2 regions of the Methylophaga sp. F7 genome follow, and region 2 is predicted to be linked to the other one. Evidence: riboswitches for the same ligand, from Rfam matches in the RefSeq annotation. Region 2 holds a riboswitch; the other holds the start of a gene.

Region 1 (4,432 bases), 310 kb from region 2:
CCGGGTTCCAGCGCCTGTATTCGTTTTACCAAAGGTGGATGTGTAGACAGCATTCCAGACATTTTATTTGAAAGCTCGGCAAACAACATGTGCCTGGCCTCTTCCAGTTCATCATGTCTGACTTTATTGGCACCTTGTTGACTGAGGGCCCCTATTTTTTTAACGCGCCCGCTAACGCAATAGGATCACCGGTATAACGTGTGGCATCCGCATCAGCAAGATATTCACGTTGACGAGATATCGCTGCCTGCATGATTTTTCCCATAAAAGCCCCTAGTAATCCCAGTAGAATCAGAGCAATTCCGATTAACAGTATTTGAGCACCACCTTTTCTGCCGCGCCCACCTGAATGCATCAGAATCCGTCCGACAACATAAAGTGCCATCAAACCGTGAATCAAACCGATTACACGAAGGTTGAGCCGCATATCGAGGTTACGAATATGAGCAAATTCATGGGCGACTACTGCTGTCAGTTCATCACGATTCAATAAAGTTAATGCGCCACGAGTCACGGCAATAGCCGCATTATCGGGAGAGCTACCCGCAGCGAAAGCATTAATTCCGGGTTCGTTTTCAATGATAAAAACCTGCGGTGTCTGAATGCTGGCTCCCAGCGCCACTTCCTCAACGATGTTTTGATAACGTGTAACCAAGGGATCACCGGTTATCTCGTTAATATCAGTCGCTCCCAAAGCCTGAGCAACCTTTGCACCGTCACCGCCCATGGTGACTATTTTCCAAACAGAGGTCAGAACAATCACCATAGCAACGCCGGCAGCAACCAACCCAAATAGTTGCCAGTTAACCATTATCTGTTCAGTCTGATTAATACTGTCGCCGCTCATCCTGACAGAAGCCAGCGAGGCAATCACGGCTGCAATCAACGCCACAGAAAAAATAAACAAAGTCATCATCAATCGACTTTGTTTTCGGGCATTTGCACCCAGTTGATAGCTGCTCATTGCAGCCATTTTTAAAACTCAACCTTGGGCGCGTCTTGAATCGCTTCACGGTCATCAAACTCCAGCTCTGAGGCGCGAGTAAAGCTGAACATATTGGCTAGGATATTGGTCGGAAAAGTTTCCAGAACATTGTTATATTCAAGCACCGTATTGTTGTAGCCGCGGCGCGAAGCTGCCACTTTGTTTTCAATGCTGGTCAGCTGTTCCATCAGATCACGGAAAGCACCATCCGCTTTCAGATCCGGATAAGCTTCTGATAAAGCGAAGATGCCGCCCATTGCTTTACCTAACACACCTTCAGCCTGTCCAAGCGCCAGCATTGACTTTGCATCGCCCGAGTCGGTTTGATCACGCATTTTTTCTGCTTGATTGCGGGCTTCAATTACCCCATTAAGCGTTTCCTGTTCATGCTTGGCATAGCCTTTAACGGTGCTGACCAGCTGCGGAATCATGTCGTGACGTTGCTTAAGTGTAACGTCTATCTGTTTGAATGCATTCTGGAAGATATTGCGATGCCGAACCAATTTATTGTATTCAATAATCACATATAAAATCAGCAGGCCGACAATCCCTAGTAATATCCATTCCATATTTACTCTCCTTCTATTGAATTTAATGTCGTGATTGATTATGGATTAGTTACCCATAGTATTAAACAGCTTACTGACTATGAAAGCTAAGGGCTATTAACGTTCAGCCAAATACTATCTCAAAATCACGATCAGTCTTATTAACGTATTACTGCCAATATCGCATAGTTTGACTGATTACCATTTGTCTGTATTATCGCAGGCAGTTTCAGGTGCCTTTATTGCTACATGTGATTAAGGTTAAACGGGAAACAGGTGCGCCTCTTATTTGGCTATTCCTGTACTGCCCCCGCAACGGTAAACAGTTATTTCATTGCTCTGGTCGCTATCTGCCTGATAGATCGACAGTCACTGTACTTAACAGTATGGGAAGACGAGACATGATGCCGAGGATCTGTTTTTATCTTTCATCGCCAACATTCGTAATGGCCAGGAAAGAAAATCAGCCCCCAATATGGCTAAGCTGTAAGTCCGGAGACCGGCCCGAAGCTAACTAAGGAGTCGTGGCGGGGTGCCTGAACGTTCCGAGATTAGACCCATACTGTCCCCTGCCCGCTATTTACCTAACTGGTAGCTGCTTTTGCTACGGCAGGATGTCTGATGTCTTATATTGTTAAATATCGCTTGTGTTTTCACCGACCCATTTTTCTATTTGCCCTGTTGTTTTCTCTGATAACTTCAAGTGCGTATGCCAGTGAGCATCATGTAATGGTTATTGTGTCAGATCGCTCTGCCCCGACTTTGGTCTCTGGAGCACATCAATTATTACAACAACAGCCTGATGCAGACATTCAAATCCGCACGGTCAGTCAGCTTAATGCTTTGACTGATGCTGACTTACAGCAATTAATTGATAACAGTGCAAGCATATTAGTGGTTGGTGTATTTGGCGATCCTGTGGAACGATTACTCGTTCGGCAATATAACAATGATCAAAAACGCTATGTTTTACATAGTGACCAGCGGCTTATCGAATTAAATAGCGATCCGGTTACACAATCTATTCCTAATCATATCTTGAGTGATAAAGCCTCATTAAGCACAACAACTCTGTTAGAGGCCAAACAGGTTCAATATCCCGAGTATGCTAACTGGTTACAGGCTCGTGCTTACTGGGTTAACCGTTCGACAGAGAATTCACGCAGTCTGCTGGACATGTTGCTCACAGAAGGCAGTAAAAAAGCCGAATTACAACCTGTTGGGGCTTTACGCTTTGCTTTGCATAAAGACGATAAAACTCAATGGTTAAGCCCAACTGAACTAGCCAAACAACTTGATACAACAAATCCTGTTGTCTGGTTGGTCGATCATGATACCGGCGATTTAACAGGTGAATGGAAACTGCATCAGCAGTATTGTCAGGCGCTGAACAGTCAATGTGTTTCCGTATTGGCCGCCTGGGGCGAACCCAGTGTTGAGGCTATTGAGACGATCAAAAAGGTGATGAACAAATCTTTGCCAAACACACCATGGGGAATCGTTTCTTTTCAGGACTTTGTGATTGGTGGTGGTGATGGTCGTGAGCAGGTTGAACAATTATTTACTGAGCTTAATGTTCCGGTTTTAAAAGGTATTCGTCTTAATAAATTAAGTGAGGCGGATTATGCCTTATCTTCACAGGGTATTCCTCGCGATTCGATTCATTATCGGATTGCCATGCCGGAGTTGCAAGGTGTCAGTCAGCCACAGATTCTGGCATTGACCGAGCCTGCAAAGATGGACCCACAAACCGGGGCCCAGCTGACGCAAAGTCTACCAATTAAAGAACATATAAACCGTCAGGCACTGCGCATGCAAGGCTGGCTGGCTCTACAACAAAAAGACAATGCCGATAAGCGTGTCGCCATTGTGTATTACAACCATCCCCCCGGTAGACATAATATCGGTGCTGATAATCTGAATGTGCCTGAAAGTCTGCTGGAAATATTGAATAGCCTGAAAAATGCAGGTTATCAGACTGGTGAGCTGCCAAAAGATGCGGAATCTTTGCTGGATATGCTGCAACTTAAAGGGGTGAATTTACCTGAAGACGCACAAGCATTATCAGCGATGTCCAAGGTCGCCAACACCATGACAGCGGATGAATATCAACGCTGGTTCAAACAGTTACCGGCAACTGTTCAGGCTGAAATGATTGATGGTCCTTTGGCAGCATTACAGCAGCGGATGCGTGATGCTATTGAGCAGGCACTGGCATTGGACAGTGTGACAACTCGCCAATCTCAACTCAATTTGCTAACGGCATTTATGCAGCAAACATCCACGGATCTGCATCATGCACTGGATGGTTTACGTCATCCCGGCCGCAGTCGAGCATTGGATTTATTAAATCAGCTGGAACAGGATTATCAGCAGATCATCGATGCAGCTGCTCAAGGCCATCAGCCCGACTGGCAGCATAGCGAATCCTTACATGATGCATTATTGGAAATGCAGATTGAAGGTATTCGCGGTTGGGGTGAAGTACCCGGCAAAGTGATGGTCTGGGATAATCGATTACTGATTCCCGGCGTGCAATTTGGCAATGTGTTTATCGGCCCGCAACCACCGCGTGGTTGGGAAATCCATGAAGAATTGTTGCATGCCAATATGTCTTTCCCTCCGCCACATCAATATCTGGCGTTTTATCACTATATTCAGTCGCAATTTAACGCTGATGCTATGGTGCATGTTGGTCGACATTCAACCTATGAGTTTTTACCCAAACGCAGTGTAGGTTTGGGTGAAGATGATTACCCCGCTATTATTGCCGGTGAGGTTCCGGGTCTTTATCCATATATAGTCGATGGCGTCGGTGAAGGCATACAGGCCAAACGCCGTGGACAGGCAGTTATCATCGATCATTTGACTCCCCCGCTCGCCGTCACTGAACTTTATG
Region 2 (4,432 bases):
TCGGGCATGATCAAAAAGACTGCGATGACCCAGGCAGAGCGTTAATAGCACAACGGAAAACAGGGCGCCCCAGAACGGAATCTGGCTAATCAAATAAGTAATAAATGTAATTGGCACAATACAAATGATTAATGCCAGCATGCCAGCAAAAAACTGAACAAATCGTTGTTGCTTGGCGTGATTAAGATGCGCTTCGGTGTTATTAGCCAAAGCGCCAAAACCAACCAGAGGATGCAACCGTTTCGGTTCACCGACAAACCAGTCAATGATCAAAGCGCTGAGCATGATAATAAAGGTCATGACTTAGTATTGTTTTCCCAGCGGTTTTCAAAGATAAGTTCATCCAGAGGCTGACGTTGTCGCCAGTTTTCCTGCTCCAGCATGGGCTGTTGGTAAAAATCATCAACATGACCCAGACACAGAATCGCCACCGGGCAGGCCCCATTAGGAATCCCCAATAAATCGGCTAATTTTTGGGGATCAAATAAGGAGACCCAGCCCATGCCCAATCCTTCGGCACGGGCAGCCAGCCACATATTCTGAATGGCACATGAGACCGATGCCAGATCCATTTCCGGCAGGGTGCGGCGACCAAAAATATGCGACTCACGTTTATCCATCAACGAGACAACCAACACTTCAGCGCAATCCTTGATGCCTTCAACTTTCAGCTGCAGAAATTCTGTTTCACGCTCACCCAACGCCTTGGCAGTCAGCACTCTTTCATTTTCAACGATTTGATGAATAGCATTGCGGATGCCGGTATCGGTAATCCGAATCATCCGCCAAGGTTGCATCAGTCCTACGCTGGGAGCCTGCCAGGCTGCTTGAAATAATCGCTGCAGAATATCCTGATCGATTGGATCAGCAATAAAATGCCGCATATCACGACGCTCACCAATAGCGCGATATACAGCCTCACGATCCTGGTGATTAAAGCGGTATTTATCCTGACTCATGGGGTAAACCAGCGGGCAATGAGTTCAGGGGCTGACGGAAAATAAAAGTGGATATAGCTGGCTGTCAGGCGTTGTTGCTGAAACACGGCTTCACTGACTTTATTGCCGTTTGGGCATTCAGCATAGAGGATAGCTATGGGTTGATTTTCCAACAAGGAATGGTGGTAGGTATGACCACGTAAAGTGTAATTATCATGAGTAACTTGTTGCAATGCCAAGGCTGTCAGTCTGGCTTGTAATTTGGCATCAGCGGCCAGCACGCCACACATTTCAGCTTGTTGGCCATGCTTATCGGTTAATGTGCGGCACAAATACAGCATGCCACCACATTCAGCCACAACTTGTTTATTGGCATTAATGTATTCACATATCGCCTGACGCATCGACATATTTTGGCTGAGTGTTTCCAGATGCAGTTCAGGATAGCCACCAGGGAGATAAAGGCTATCTACCTCAGGAAGCGTTGTATCCGTTAACGGGGAAAAAAATATCAGCTCAGCACCCATAGCGGTTAAACAATCCAGATTTGCCTGATAAACAAAGGCAAACGCTGCATCCTTAGCCACCCCGATGCGAAGATCTTTTAATAATGCGGGTAAAGCTTCAAAAGGCTGATTGTTGATTTTGATTTGCGGTAAAACAAATTCGGGATTCAGCTGCAGGCTATCTGCCAGTCGGTCCAGACGCTCAGTCAAATCCGTGAGTTCATCAGCCTGAACCAAACCCAGATAACGGCTGGGCAGACTTTCAATTTGACGAGGCATATTAGCAAGACAAGGTAAATCGTTAGGTAAAGCGGACGTCAGCATTTCAGCATGTCTGGCACTGCCCACACGATTGGCCAGAACACCAGCCAACGTCACATCCTGACGAAAGTTGGCTAAGCCGAATGCTAAAGCGGCAAATGTTTGTGCCATGGCACTGGCATCAATGACCGCTAACACCGGGATTCCTATAATGGCAGCTAAATCAGCTGTGGAAGGCGTACCATCAAACAAACCCATCACGCCTTCAATCAGAATGATATCTGCCTGTTTGGCGGCGTCGGCAATCAATTGTCTGGAGTGAGTTTCACCGACCATCCATAAATCAACTTGATAAACCGGATGGCCGGAGGCAAATGACAGGATCATTGGGTCCAGAAAGTCTGGACCCACTTTGAAAATTCGGACCTGTTTACCCTGACGTCGATAATGCCACGCCAAGGTCGCGGTAACGGTTGTTTTACCTTGACCTGAGGCGGGGGCAGCAATAATCAGCGCAGCGCAGGTTTGCGGCTGCTGTGACATTAACGTAGCTGATTACTGCGCTGGCTCAAATTCGCAAAACGGAAGCTGATATGAATCACCGCGGCAGCAGCAATATAAAAGCTTAATTTACTCAGTTTGCCAGGATAGGACTGGACAAACCGGGTCAGATACTCAGCCATGGTTGGATCGACATAACGACCTGAAAACCAGTAAAAACCACCGCCACTGAACAGGCCGGCAACTGCGGTAACCGTCACCAGCGTCATCGCCAGTGTAAACAGAGCAGTCCAGTTAAATTGGTATTTGGATTGAAACCAGCGACCTGCCAGCCACAAACTTCCATATGCAGGCAGTAAAAAGCCATAAGATGGCGAAACACAGAAATTACTGGCGCCGCCTATGTATACCGACATCAAATCCAGCACAACAGCCAGACCTAAAAAAGCCGGAAACCACAATTTTGAGGCCAGATAAAATCCGGCGAGCATAAATACTGCCCAGGAGGCGCTGGGTAAAACGTTGATATCGGCGAAATGATGACCACGAGTCATCACCATTAATAAGACAAGAAGCGCAGCCACGATCAGTTGCTGACGTTGAGACAATAACGACATTGAGATTCTCCGATGTGCTCACCCGCACAACTTGGTTAATAGCATTTTCGGTCAACAGACCAGGATATTTCAGGCCGGTCTCCGGACTCATGAGCAGTGCTGTCACCGGTTGAACACCTTCCCGTAATAGATACAGTGGCGTAACGTTCAACCTGAACTCATTTACCGTTGCGGGGGCAGTGTCGGGTTTATCCATTGTTTGGCTGCACCGACTTCCCGTTTCATCACTTTCGTGACACCTGAAACTGCCGACAGAATAAGGATTAGCAAGCTATATTGTCAATTTGGAAATCATTAATTGTCCTTATCAGGTTTGACGATAAGCCATGGGAGATTTAAGATGCGCGCCTCTTCAGGTGCTTTGATATCCATCAGAGTTAAACGGGAAGTTGGTGAAAAACCAACACTGCCCCCGCAACGGTAAACGTTGAAAATGCATCCAATCAGCCACTGCGATTAATCGTGGGAAGGCGGGTGTACTGGCGCAAGCCACAACGTGAGTCCGGAGACCGGCCTGAAGTTCATCACAACCAACGTGTGTTGTGTGACTTTATTAATCCGGATCGCGGGTGAGCGTATCCCTAGGAGAAAATATGAAACCTTCAACAAAGGCCATGCCTTTGCGTGTCTGTGCACGACTGACTTTGGCGGCACTGGCTACTTCCACCTTCTCTGTTACGGCTCTGGCTGAACAGGAATCCCTTGATGCAATGACGATTACCGCTAACCGGATGCCTACCGAAAATGCGTTGGCACCAAATACGGTTATTACCCGTGCGGATATTGATCGTTTGCAGATTAATGATCTAGCAACTTTGCTTTCACGATTTCCCGGTGTGGATATGACACAAAATGGTGGTTATGGAAAAGCAAGCAGTATTTTTATACGTGGCAACAATAGCGATCACGTTCTTGTTTTAGTCGATGGTATAAAATGGCAGTCCGCTACATCGGGGGGGACAGCATTACAAGATTTTCCTGTTGAGCAAATTGATCGAGTTGAGATCGTTCGAGGTTCTAGAGCTGGGCTTTACGGTTCAGATGCTATTGGTGGCGTGGTTCAAATTTTTACCAAGCAAGGCAAGTCTGGTGAAACAAAACCTTATTTTTCATTAGCTACTGGTACAAAAAATACTCAAAAAGCGACAGCAGGTATTAGTGGCGGAAATGAAAAAACCCGCTATAACGTGGGTTATAGTTATTTAACAAGTAACGGGATAGATGCTCAGGACACTTTAGATGATCCAGTTAGAACATATGCTACGCCTGATCATGATGGTTATCGTAATAGTAGTCTTTCCTTCAATGTTGCTCACCAAATAAGCAATGACTGGTATGTCGGGGCGAACTTTTTAAGAGCAGAAGCATATAACGAATATGATAACGGCCGATTTGTCTTTGGTACTAAGACAAAACAGGAGCCTATTTATCAAAATGTGATTCAACAAGTGATGGGTGTTAACACTAGGTATAAACTCAATGAACTTTGGACGATGAGTTTTGAACTTGCTGAAAGTCGAGATCTTTCCCAAATAGTTCAACAGAGTGAGAATGACTCTAAATTTAATACGCGCCATAGAGAGGCCAGTTGGGTTAATACGTTAACACT

What was found. A riboswitch is a leader RNA that binds a small molecule or an ion and turns the genes downstream of it on or off. The one in region 2 is predicted to bind cobalamin.
Region 1: another riboswitch for cobalamin. It lies ahead of AC08OG_RS08490 (cobaltochelatase subunit CobN); the one in region 2 lies ahead of AC08OG_RS09920 (hypothetical protein).

Annotation. Positions count from the first base shown of each region.
Region 1 is NZ_CM166511.1:1,657,179-1,661,610, forward strand. Features, by position in the region: gene AC08OG_RS08480 (M48 family metalloprotease) at 152-973, opposite strand; gene AC08OG_RS08485 (LemA family protein) at 976-1,554, opposite strand; cobalamin riboswitch at 1,748-2,055, shown strand; gene AC08OG_RS08490 (cobaltochelatase subunit CobN) at 2,155-4,432, shown strand, end outside.
Region 2 is NZ_CM166511.1:1,964,139-1,968,570, reverse strand. Features, by position in the region: gene cbiB (adenosylcobinamide-phosphate synthase CbiB) at 1-300, opposite strand, end outside; gene bluB (5,6-dimethylbenzimidazole synthase) at 297-959, opposite strand; gene AC08OG_RS09925 (cobyrinic acid a,c-diamide synthase CobB) at 956-2,248, opposite strand; gene AC08OG_RS09920 (hypothetical protein) at 2,248-2,823, opposite strand; cobalamin riboswitch at 2,879-3,081, opposite strand; cobalamin riboswitch at 3,161-3,355, shown strand; gene AC08OG_RS09915 (TonB-dependent receptor domain-containing protein) at 3,417-4,432, shown strand, end outside.